2 regions of the Halobacillus sp. ABR2_026 genome follow, and region 1 is predicted to be linked to the other one. Evidence: a T-box and tRNA genes for the amino acid it is inferred to sense, from the RefSeq annotation. Region 1 holds a T-box; the other holds one or more tRNA genes.
What was found. A T-box is a leader RNA that pairs with one kind of tRNA and senses whether it is charged. The one in region 1 lies ahead of serS (serine--tRNA ligase), so its partner is inferred to be a tRNA-Ser.
Positions count from the first base shown of each region.

Region 1 (6,259 bases):
TAATTTTTTCAAAAAGAAGTTGTTGTCGAACAATCACGAAAAATTATCACTTCGTAATTATACAAATTCCCTTCAACAGAGTCAAGAGTGATCCGCACGCTCCATCTCCATAATATAAAACCGAGAAAAACGCCTGGAACCATGAATAGGATACAGACGCTTTTCCTGTTTCATCTTTCTTGTTCGTCTTACTTAATTATTTCTTTTCCACCCATATACGGACGAAGAACTTCCGGCACCATGACCGTTCCATCTTCCTGCTGATAATTTTCCAGAATAGCTGCTACGGTACGGCCGATCGCCAGCCCTGAACCGTTCAACGTATGGACGAACTCAGGCTTCCCTTTATCTTCTCTACGGAAGCGGATGCCTGCACGACGCGCCTGGAAATCTTCGAAGTTAGAGCAAGAACTGATTTCACGATAGGTCTCCTGGCTCGGGATCCACACTTCAATGTCGTATTTCTTAGCTGCTGTAAAACCAAGGTCCCCCGTACACATGCTCATCACACGGTATGGAAGTTTCAACAGCTGAAGGACTTTTTCTGCATGACCTGTCAATTCTTCAAGGATATCATAGGACTCTTCCGGCTTTGCCAACTGTACAAGCTCGACTTTATTGAATTGGTGCTGGCGGATCAATCCTCTTGTATCACGACCGGCAGAACCTGCTTCAGAACGGAAATTCGTGCTGAAGGCTACGAATTTTTGCGGGAGGTCTTCAACAGATAAAATTTCTTCTCTATGGAAGTTTGTGACTGGAACCTCAGCAGTTGGGATAAGGAAATAATCCCAGTCTTCGATCTTAAAGGCGTCTTCTTCAAATTTAGGTAATTGACCTGTACCAGTCATCGCTGTACGGTTGACCATTTGTGGTGGCAGCATTTCCTGATAGCCATGTTCATCTGCATGCAGATCCATCATGAAATTAAGTAACGCACGCTCTAAACGGGCGCCTAAGCCTTTGTAGAATACGAAGCGGCTTCCAGTAACCTTGGACGCTCTTTCAAAGTCAAGGATGCCTAAATCTGTCGCTACGTCCCAGTGGGGTTTCGCTTCAAAATCGAAAGTCGGGATCTCCCCGGCTTTTCGCGCTTCAATATTGTCTTCTTCATCTCCGCCGACCGGTACACTTTCGTGAGGAATGTTCGGGATAGATAATAGAAGCGTTTCAAGCTTCTCTTCGACTTCTTTCAACTCAGTATCAAGAGTCTTAATGCGATCGCCGACTTCGCGCATTTCTTTAATTTTATCATCCGCGTCTTCCTTCGCTTTCTTCAGCTGGGAAATTTCTTTAGACACTTCATTACGTTTTGCTTTCAATTCTTCTGCTTCCTGAATCAGTTCGCGGCGCTTGCTGTCCAAATCACCAAAGGCATCCAAGTCCGTGAGGTCTTCTCCACGATTTTGCAGTTTTCCTTTTACTTCTTCAAAGTTCTGCCGTAAATATTTCATATCCAACATGTTTATTTCCTCCTTTATTTATTCTCTTTGATTTTTTATAAAGCTAAACAAAAAAAGCTCCCGTCCCTAATAAGGGACGAGAGCTTTGGTTTAAGCTTCCCGCGATACCACCCAAGTTGAAGGTACACTTGACCTCCCGGCTTCACTCATAACGGTGAGTACCGGTCCAACCTACTCCTTTCAGTCGGACACTCAAGGATGGATTCACATGGCTTCTTCATCAGTTCACACCGGCCACTGACTCTCTTAGAGAAGAAGGGACATGTTACTAGTTCCTGTCATCGCGTTACATGATTGTTTGTGTTACATAAGATTAGCGGATTAAGAATTATAATGCAAGTGTTTTTTTAGCTTCTTCCACCATTTTTACAAAATGTTGGGTTAATCGATGGTCATCTGTTAATTCCGGATGGAAAGAACACGCTAAATAGTGGTCTTGCTGGGCAGCTACAATATGACCGTCGTAACGAGCCAGTACTTTCGTATTTTCTCCTACCCCTTCAATATATGGAGCACGGATGAATACGGCATTGAAAGCATCTGCCACACCATCAATATCCAGGTCGGCTTCAAAGCTTTCCCGCTGACGCCCGAATGCATTGCGACGGACTTTGATATCCATGACGCCCAGATGGACATCATAAGAACCATCGATTTCTGAAGCGAGCAGGATGAGCCCTGCACAAGTGCCGAAAATCGGTTTCCCGCTTTTTCCGAAGGCACGGACCGGCTCAAGGAACTCATATTTATCAATCAACCGGCGAATCGTCGTACTTTCTCCACCAGGAATGATTAACCCGTCAATATCATCCAGTTGTTCTGTTCTTTTTACAACGACGGCTTCAGCACCTGTCGCTTCAACAGAACGCACATGCTCACGGAAAGCTCCTTGAAGGCCTAATACACCGATTGTAGTCATGCTGCATTCTCCTTTACTTACACTTACTGACTGCGGTCCTGCATACGCTGTTCAGGAGTAAGGGTGGACATTTCCATCCCTTTCATGGCTGTACCAAGTCCTTTGGACAATTCACCGATCAGCTTGTAATCGTCATAGTGAGTGGTCGCTTCAACGATTGCACGAGCAAACTTCTCAGGATTGTTGGACTTGAAGATTCCGGAACCTACAAATACACCATCTGCTCCCAACTGCATCATCAACGATGCATCTGCCGGTGTGGCGATACCACCTGCAGCAAAGTTAACGACAGGCAGGCGACCTTCTTCACGAATCTCCATCAATAGATCGAAAGGTGCTCCGTTTTCTTTCGCATAGACCATCACTTCATCTTCAGAAAGTCCGCGAAGGTGACGGATTTGAGACTGAACCTGACGCATATGGCTGACAGCCTCTACGATGTTTCCTGTTCCTGGTTCACCTTTGGTACGAAGCATAGAAGCTCCTTCACGGATACGGCGTGTTGCTTCACCCAGGTTACGGCAGCCGCATACGAACGGAACTGTGTAATCATCTTTCTTGATATGATAGATCTCATCTGCCGGTGTAAGAACTTCACTCTCATCGATATAGTCCACGCCCATTGCTTCTAGGACGCGTGCTTCTGTAATATGCCCAATACGAGCTTTTGCCATAACTGGAATAGAAACAGCATTCATGACTTCTTCGACAATCGTAGGGTCCGCCATGCGGGCAACGCCGCCTGCTGCACGGATATCTGCTGGAACTCTCTCAAGAGCCATTACTGCAACAGCACCAGCCTCTTCCGCAATTTTCGCTTGTTCTGCGTTCACGACGTCCATGATGACGCCACCTTTTTGCATTTCTGCCATCCCGCGTTTTACGCGATCCGTACCTGTTTGTGCCATGTTGATTCCTCCCTAACCGCTATATAGTCCAAGCATTTTATTTTGAATCATAGATTCTTAACCTCTATTGTAACGCATTACTATATTAAATCCTACTGGTTAAATAGGGATTTTTTCACCTAGAACCAGCCTTTGACCATATCGACTGCTCCAGTGAAGATATCACTGAAGAATTCGCCGATGGCACCAAGTGTAAGCATAAACCAGTTCGCTTTTTCCACACTGGAGGATGTTACGATATCAACGGTCTTTCCACCTTCGGAAAGGATGTTTCCGTAGTTTTCTTCCCCGTTATAAACAAGGGTAGCTGTTCCTACTTTCTGGCCTTTTTCCACAGGGGCTACAAGTTTCCCGTCATCATCCAGTTGATCTTCAGAGATGTTGAACTGAATGTCATATTGGGATTCTTCTCCGTTTTTCACCAAAGTGCTCATTGCCGCACTCGTCTCAACCGCTACCTCGTCTTCTTTCCCTTTCGCAACAGATAGGGAAGACTCATCTTCCGGTGTCTCTCCTGCTGCGAAGAGCTCTTGGCGGGTAAATTGACCGAAACCGTAATCAAGGAGTTGTTTCGTTTGATTGAAACGGGAAGCCCTTGACTCCGACTTCATAACGACTGAAATGAAGCGCTGGCCATTCCGCTCCGCCGTACCCGTAAAGGTGTTCTGAGCTAGTTCCGTATAACCGGTCTTCAGGCCGTCCATCCCTTCGTATTCGAACTGTTTTAAGTTCTGGCCAGGCATGCCTGGAAGCATCCAGTTCCAGTTCGTAACCGTCTGACCTTCAAAATCAAGCGTTGGTTTGCTTGAGATCTCCAGAGCTTCGGGATAATCATTCGTCAAATGATAAGCGAGAAGTGCTGCGGATTTCGCTGAAAGCATGTTCGTTGCTTCAGGATCTGTCCCTTCAGGATAGTTGTCTCCCAAGTGGGAATTGTTGAGACCTGTCGCATTTACGAAATCGTAATCCGGCAGACCCATCTCTTCCGCTTTTTCATTCATCATCTGAACAAATTCACCTTCACTGCCTGCAATCAATTCTGTTAAGGCGATCGTTGTAGCATTATCCGAATTGATGGCCATCGCTTCATAAAGTTCACGTACCGTGTATTGTTGATCTAACTTCAGACCGACGCCTGAAAACTCAGGATTGGCTGATATATCATAAGCATATTGACTGATTTGTGTTGTCGTATCCCAGCTGATTTGACCTTCCTCGATGGCTTCCATCACCAGATATTCTGTCATCATCTTGGTCATACTAGCAGGAGGTAATGTCAAATCCGCCTCTTTTTCAAATAAAATCTTCCCTGTTTCCGCGTCCACAAGTATTGCCGATTCTGCGCCAACATCTACGCTTGCGTATGTATGTCCAGGATTGATGGACAAAGCAAAGAACCCCATAAGCAATGCCATCGTCAAGGCAATAGATGTTTTCATTCTTTGTGTCAACTTTCTCAACCTCCACCCTTAAAATATGCATCTTTGTTATTTTATCACATGAGTATATAAAAGAATAGACAGGGAAAAGTCCCTGTCTATCTCTCTCATGCGGGTCAAACGGAGTAGTTTGGCGCTTCTTTTGTTACTTGTACATCATGCGGGTGGCTTTCACGTAAACCAGCCCCTGTAATTCTGGTGAATTGAGCATCTGTTCGCAATTCACTGATCGTCGTTGTTCCGCAGTAACCCATACCCGAGCGGAGGCCGCCGAGAAGCTGATGAATGGAGTCTGCCAATGGTCCTTTATACGGCATACGCCCTTCAATTCCTTCCGGTACAAGCTTCTTCGCCTCTTGGTCGTTTTGGAAATAACGATCTTTGGATCCGGATTCCATCGCTCCGACCGATCCCATACCACGGTACACTTTAAATCGGCGTCCCTGGAAAATTTCCGTTTCTCCTGGGCTTTCGGAAACCCCGGCGAGAAGACTTCCGAGCATGACAGCATGACCGCCTGCAGCAATTGCCTTCACGATATCTCCGGAATATTTAATTCCCCCGTCCGCGATGACCGGCTTATTGTATTTCTCTGCTTCCTGTGCACAATCATAGACCGCTGTAATTTGAGGGACACCTACTCCTGCAACGACACGGGTTGTACAAATCGATCCTGGTCCAATTCCGACCTTGACAACGTCTGCGCCTGCTTCAATCAGTTCGCGGGTCGCTTCTGCTGTCGCCACATTTCCAGCAATAATATTCACTTCTGCATGGCGGGCACGGATTCGTTTCACCTGCTCGATGACTCCCTGAGAGTGGCCATGAGCCGTATCGACAACGAGAGCATCCACTCCTGCTTCCACTAACTTATCAATACGCGTCATGGCATCAGCGGTTACACCGACGGCTGCGGCACAAAGGAGACGCCCCTGCTCATCTTTGGCGGAGAGTGGGAATTCAATAACTTTCTCTATATCTTTGATGGTAATTAAGCCTTTAAGGATGCCATTATTGTCGACCATCGGAAGTTTTTCAATCTTATATTGCTGCAGGATCTTCTCTGCTTCATCCAGAGTCGTTCCCACAGGCGCTGTGACAAGATTTTCACTCGTCATTACGTCACTGATCTGCATGGAATAATCTTCGATAAAACGGAGGTCACGGTTCGTGAGGATGCCGACAAGTTTCTGTTCTTCCTCATTATTGACGATTGGTACACCTGAGATGCGGAATTTTCCCATCAAATGTTCAGCATCAAATACCTGGTGTTCCGGTGTCAAAAAGAATGGATTTGTAATTACGCCGCTCTCAGAGCGTTTCACTCGATCGACATGTTCCGCTTGTTCTTCAATCGACATGTTCTTATGAATGACACCGAGTCCTCCCTGACGCGCCATTCCGATCGCCATTTCTGCTTCCGTCACAGTGTCCATCCCGGCACTAATGATCGGCATGTTCAATCGCAGGGTCGGAGATAACTCCGTAGCGAGTGACACATCTCGTGGCAAAACATCGGACTTAGCAGGC
Region 1 covers NZ_JBSWTM010000001.1:3,928,250-3,934,508, reverse strand. The annotation lists gene serS (serine--tRNA ligase) at 189-1,463, opposite strand; T-box leader at 1,533-1,754, opposite strand; gene pdxT (pyridoxal 5'-phosphate synthase glutaminase subunit PdxT) at 1,792-2,382, opposite strand; gene pdxS (pyridoxal 5'-phosphate synthase lyase subunit PdxS) at 2,406-3,290, opposite strand; gene ACXADE_RS19820 (serine hydrolase) at 3,410-4,741, opposite strand; gene guaB (IMP dehydrogenase) at 4,846-6,259, opposite strand, start outside.

Region 2 (6,259 bases), 3.6 Mb from region 1:
GATGGAATCATCCAAGGCAGTGATGGAAGTGATAGAGGAACATCCAGATTCGACTGTAGAAACGCTCGTTAAAAGATGCAATGAAGCGCTGGCAGGAAAGCGCGGGGTCGTTCTCGGGATTTTGAGAATCGATTATAACGCTCAAACTTATTCCTATTCATCCATCGGAAATATCGGGATCATTACGATCGACCCGGGTGGGGAGCGGAAACGGAACATTCCGTTAGCCGGTTATCTCTCAGGGTTCCCACGCTCACTTCGAGTGACCCATGGGACAGTACAAAAAGGGATGATATTCCTTATGTTCTCAGACGGGGTCAATGATCGACGCTTATCTTCAAAGCTTACCCAATCCAAAGATGTTGAGCAGATCACCCAGGATTACAAGCAAATGTACGGCGATACCCGTGATGATGATACGACATTAATTGCTATGGCCTATAATTAAAACCCTCCATTCAAGCCGTAAGGTGGAATGGGGGGTTTTATTGTTACTCGTACTTGGCCCCCTTTGATCGTATTCGGTACCACGTACCTTTTGTGAATTTCTCGTACCTGGTACCGCATTCCGGAAATCTGGTGTCAGGTTTAAAAAGGTTTGTTTATGGATCGCCCCTTATACCAGGTATTTAAGCATTAGGTAATGGTACCGGGTACAATACTTTTTTTACGTACCAGCTACCAAGCGGGACTATTTCTGTACCGGACGGGCAAGGGGAGAGGCCCCGAGTATTCTTGTCTATAATTTGATACAATGAACAAGACGTCATTGAAGGAGGTCATTTTTTTGAGTGAAACCAATCAAAAGAACGAGTTGATGAAACTCGTAGCTAAACAGACAAAAGTGAAAGATCAGACGGTCAAACAAGTGATCGACCTGCTTGAAGAAGGGAATACTGTTCCTTTTATCGCCCGTTATCGGAAAGAGATGACTGGCGGATTAGATGAAGTACAAATCAAAGATGTCGAAGACCAATGGAATTATGTCACAAACCTCGTGCAGCGGAAGGAAGAAGTCATCCGCCTCATCGAAGAACAAGGCAAACTGACAGACGACCTGCGTCGCGAGATTGAATCGGCAGAAAAACTGCAGCGGGTGGAGGACTTGTATCGTCCGTATAAACAAAAGCGGCGAACACGTGCGACAGTAGCCAAAGAAAAAGGTTTAGAACCTCTCGCCGTACAGGTTTGGGAACAGCGAAATATTAACTTCAGTAAGGAAGCGGAGCGTTACTTTTCCGAAGAATACGAGCTGAAGGCTGAGGAAGATGTAAAAGCTGGAGTCAATGATATTATCGCTGAATGGATATCCGATGATCCTACATACAGAGAGAAAATTAGGAAGCAGACCCATGACAAAGGGGTCATTGTCTCTTCAACAAAGAAAGCGGACCAAGACGAAAAAGGTATTTTCGAAATGTATTATGATTATCAGGAACCTGTCCGTTCAATCGCATCCCACCGGGTCCTGGCCTTGAACCGGGGTGAAAAAGAAGAGGTGCTTAAAGTCGGTGTACAGCCTCCTGAAGATGCTATCGTGCAATACTTGGAGCGGAGCGTGATCAACCGTCAAACGACAGGCAAGCTCCGTGCCATTCTTGAAGAGGCTATTCAGGATAGTTACAAACGATTGATCCAGCCTTCTGTGGAAAGAGAAATCCGTGGTTCCTTATCAGAACAGGCGGAGGAACAGGCCATTGAAGTGTTCTCCAGCAACCTCCGGAACCTCCTCCTGCAGCCCCCACTAAAAGGAAAAGTGGTGCTTGGGGTGGATCCCGCTTACCGTACGGGATGTAAACTTGCGGTAGTAGATGAAACGGGGAAGGTCCTTGATATCGGGGTCATATACCCAACGGCCCCTCGAAATGATACAGCGGGAGCCGAAAAGAAAATTCTTTCCTTTATGAAAAAGTATGACATTGAACTGATGGCGATCGGAAACGGGACGGCATCAAGAGAAACGGAACAATTTATAGCTGATATGATTCAAAAACATCAATTGGATGCTTCTTACATGATCGTCAATGAAGCGGGAGCCAGTGTTTACTCTGCTTCAAAATTAGCGCGTGAAGAGTTTCCTGATTTTCAAGTGGAAGAACGTAGTGCGGTTTCCATTGCCCGCCGGGTTCAAGATCCATTGGCAGAACTGGTGAAAATCGACCCTAAATCTATCGGAGTGGGGCAATACCAGCATGATGTCACGCAGAAAAAGCTGAACGGCTCCCTCTCCTTTGTCGTGGAGACTACTGTAAACCAAGTCGGTGTCAATGTGAACACAGCTTCGTCCTCACTGCTGCAATATGTATCGGGACTTAGCAAAACCGTTGCGAACAATGTGGTGAAAAAAAGGGAGGAGTTAGGGAAATTCACTAAACGAACTGAACTTAAAGACATCCCGCGACTGGGGGCGAAAACGTTCGAACAAAGTATCGGCTTCCTTCGGATTTTAGACGGGAAGGAGCCACTCGACCGGACTCCGATCCACCCGGAAACATATAAAGCAACCCGGGAGCTGTTGAAGATGCTTGGGTTTACGACTTCGGACATCGGGACGGAGCGTTTAGCTGAGGAACTGAAGACGAAGGATGTCTCTTCTGTAGCCGAACAATTGGGAATAGGAGAATTGACGCTTCAGGACATTATGAAATCATTGGCTCAGCCCGGAAGAGACCCAAGGGATGATTTGCCGAAGCCATTATTGAAAACCAATGTTCTTTCAATGGAAGATCTTGAACAGGGAATGGAGTTGGAAGGGACGGTTCGGAATGTTGTAGATTTTGGAGCGTTTGTAGATATTGGCGTGAAGCAGGATGGGCTTGTTCATATTTCGAAGCTTGCAAATAAATACGTGAAACATCCAATGGACGTAGTGTCTGTTGGGGATGTGGTGACCGTTTGGGTAGATCAAGTAGATGTACAGAAGCAGAGAATTGCCTTGACTATGGTTAACAATGGATAAGAAAAAAAGCAACTGCCTGGAGAGCCTATCTTTCCGGGTGGTTTTTATTTATGCAGGTGTTGATAATAGTACCAGCATTGGTTCAGCATTTTGATTTGATATTTGTCTTTGTTCAAGAATGCTCGTGTCATTTGTTTCATTAACCATGATGGCATGAAAGTTCAGCTCCTTTATATTCAAGTCATACTTGTGGTAGAGTATGCACAGGACAAGGGAGGTGTTCCTATGACAGATGAAGAATTGCAGCAATGGACTCATAAACTCTCAGAAGAATATTTTGACAAACCATTTGTACATGATGTATACTTCAACTCTCGTCTAAGGACGACAGGAGGCCGATACATTCCTTCTAAAAAAGTGATTGAAATCAATCCGAAATATAGTGTAGAATTAAATGGTGTCGAATTGGAAGGCATCATTAAACATGAGCTTTGCCACTATCACCTTCATATAGAAGGAAAAGGTTTTGGGCACCGCGATCCTGAATTCAAAGCACTAATGAAAAAGACAGGATCTCCGAGACATTGCTCACCACTTCCTTCCACCTCACAAGAAAAGTTTCACCATTATGTTTGTACAAAATGCGGGCAGACATACAAAAGGAAAAGGAAAGTGGATACTAGAAAATTCGGCTGTGGAAAATGTAAAGGGAAGATTAAAAAGAAGTAAATTTTCCATTGACGAAAGATTATGCACATGTTAAATTAGTTAAGTCCTCAAAAAAACAAGCCATTCACTCATGAATTACATTGAAATTTCATTGAAAAAAAGGTTTGACATTGAATGCAGGATGTTATAAGATATAAAACGTCGCTGATAAACAACAGCAGACAATATACATTATTCCAACGTAGCTCAGTGGTAGAGCAATCGGCTGTTAACCGATCGGTCGTAGGTTCGAATCCTACCGTTGGAGCCATTATGGAGAAGTACTCAAGTGGCTGAAGAGGCGCCCCTGCTAAGGGTGTAGGTCGCGTAAGCGGCGCGAGGGTTCAAATCCCTCCTTCTCCGCCATTCTCTTTATTGGCCCGTTGGTCAAGTGGTTAAGACACCGCCCTTTCACGGCGGTAACACGGGTTCGAATCCCGTACGGGTCACTTTTCAATACATAGGTCCGGTAGTTCAGTTGGTTAGAGATGCCTGCCTGTCACGCAGGAGGTCGCGGGTTCGAGTCCCGTCCGGACCGCCACTCTTTTTGGGCCATAGCCAAGCGGTAAGGCAACGGTTTTTGGTACCGTCATGCGCTGGTTCGAATCCAGCTGGCCCAGCCATTTTTCTTTGAAAAAAAGGTTGACAAAAAGATGAATACATTATATGATGTTTCTTGTGCTTTTAAAAAACATCACGATCATTGAGTGTTACAGATTCCTTTTAAGGAGCCATTAGCTCAGCTGGTAGAGCATCTGACTTTTAATCAGAGGGTCGAAGGTTCGAATCCTTCATGGCTCACCATTTATTATGCGGGTGTGGTGGAATTGGCAGACACGCTAGATTTAGGATCTAGTGCTTCACGGCGTGGGGGTTCAAGTCCCTCCACCCGCATTATCCAATTATCATGATCAGCATCCCATTGTTATTTAGCAATTTTGCGGTCGTGGCGGAATCGGCAGACGCGCTAGGTTGAGGGCCTAGTGGGAGGTAATCCCGTGGAGGTTCAAGTCCTCTCGGCCGCACCAAACTTTTTCAAAAAAGTTCTTGCGTCAAAACACAATAAATGATAAGATAATCAATGTCGCTTTTTTAATGCGCCCGTAGCTCAATTGGATAGAGCGTCTGACTACGGATCAGAAGGTTAGGGGTTCGACTCCTCTCGGGCGCGCCATCAACGGGAAGTAGCTCAGCTTGGTAGAGCACTTGGTTTGGGACCAAGGGGTCGCAGGTTCGAATCCTGTCTTCCCGACCATCGAAATGCTAAAACAACATGATACACTTGCGGGTGTAGTTTAGTGGTAAAACCTCAGCCTTCCAAGCTGATGATGAGGGTTCGATTCCCTTCACCCGCTCCATTTTATTGAATGTCATCGGGGCCTGTAGCTCAGTTGGTTAGAGCGCACGCCTGATAAGCGTGAGGTCGGTGGTTCAAGTCCACTCAGGCCCACCATGATTCACTTTTGATCTTTGAAAACTGAACGAACCAACCAGTACGTCAAAACATTTCTTCTTTTATAGAAGAGATTTGAAACAAAGCACATTCGGTGTGCAAATGAGCAAGTCAAACTTAACTTTTATGGAGAGTTTGATCCTGGCTCAGGACGAACGCTGGCGGCGTGCCTAATACATGCAAGTCGAGCGCGGGAAGCGAGCGGATCCCTCCGGGGTGAAGCTCGTGGAACGAGCGGCGGACGGGTGAGTAACACGTGGGCAACCTGCCTGTAAGATCGGAATAACCCCGGGAAACCGGGGCTAATGCCGGGTAATACTTTCTTTCGCATGAAGGAAAGTTGAAAGATGGCTTCTCGCTATCACTTACAGATGGGCCCGCGGCGCATTAGCTAGTTGGTGAGGTAACGGCTCACCAAGGCGACGATGCGTAGCCGACCTGAGAGGGTGATCGGCCACACTGGGACTGAGACACGGCCCAGACTCCTACGGGAGGCAGCAGTAGGGAATCTTCCGCAATGGACGAAAGTCTGACGGAGCAACGCCGCGTGAACGATGAAGGTCTTCGGATCGTAAAGTTCTGTTGTTAGGGAAGAACAAGTACCGTGCGAATAGAGCGGTACCTTGACGGTACCTAACGAGGAAGCCCCGGCTAACTACGTGCCAGCAGCCGCGGTAATACGTAGGGGGCAAGCGTTGTCCGGAATTATTGGGCGTAAAGCGCGCGCAGGCGGTTCCTTAAGTCTGATGTGAAAGCCCACGGCTCAACCGTGGAGGGTCATTGGAAACTGGGGAACTTGAGGACAGAAGAGGAGAGTGGAATTCCACGTGTAGCGGTGAAATGCGTAGATATGTGGAGGAACACCAGTGGCGAAGGCGACTCTCTGGTCTGTTTCTGACGCTGAGGTGCGAAAGCGTGGGTAGCAAACAGGATTAGATACCCTGGTAGTCCACGCCGTAAACGATGAGTGCTAGGTGTTAGGGGGCTTCCACCCCTTAGTGCTGAAGTTAACGCATTAAGCACTCCGCCTGGGGAGTACGGCCGCAAGGCTGAAACTCAAAGGAATTGACGGGGGCCCGCACAAGCGGTGGAGCATGTGGTTTAATTCGAAGCAACGCGAAGAACCTTACCAGGTCTTGACATCCTTGGACCTCCCTAGAGATAGGGATTTCCCTTCGGGGACCAAGTGACAGGTGGTG
Region 2 covers NZ_JBSWTM010000001.1:352,857-359,115, forward strand. The annotation lists gene ACXADE_RS01905 (PP2C family serine/threonine-protein phosphatase) at 1-448, shown strand, start outside; gene ACXADE_RS01910 (Tex family protein) at 755-2,959, shown strand; gene cmpA (cortex morphogenetic protein CmpA) at 3,004-3,114, opposite strand; gene ACXADE_RS01920 (SprT family protein) at 3,185-3,628, shown strand; tRNA gene ACXADE_RS01925 (tRNA-Asn) at 3,804-3,878, shown strand; tRNA gene ACXADE_RS01930 (tRNA-Ser) at 3,883-3,973, shown strand; tRNA gene ACXADE_RS01935 (tRNA-Glu) at 3,985-4,056, shown strand; tRNA gene ACXADE_RS01940 (tRNA-Asp) at 4,071-4,148, shown strand; tRNA gene ACXADE_RS01945 (tRNA-Gln) at 4,156-4,230, shown strand; tRNA gene ACXADE_RS01950 (tRNA-Lys) at 4,336-4,411, shown strand; tRNA gene ACXADE_RS01955 (tRNA-Leu) at 4,420-4,501, shown strand; tRNA gene ACXADE_RS01960 (tRNA-Leu) at 4,548-4,635, shown strand; tRNA gene ACXADE_RS01965 (tRNA-Arg) at 4,705-4,781, shown strand; tRNA gene ACXADE_RS01970 (tRNA-Pro) at 4,786-4,862, shown strand; tRNA gene ACXADE_RS01975 (tRNA-Gly) at 4,892-4,965, shown strand; tRNA gene ACXADE_RS01980 (tRNA-Ile) at 4,984-5,060, shown strand; rRNA gene ACXADE_RS01985 (16S ribosomal RNA) at 5,184-6,259, shown strand, end outside.
Region 2: it has a tRNA-Ser gene. The T-box ahead of serS (serine--tRNA ligase) is inferred to sense a tRNA for this amino acid. The anticodon was not compared.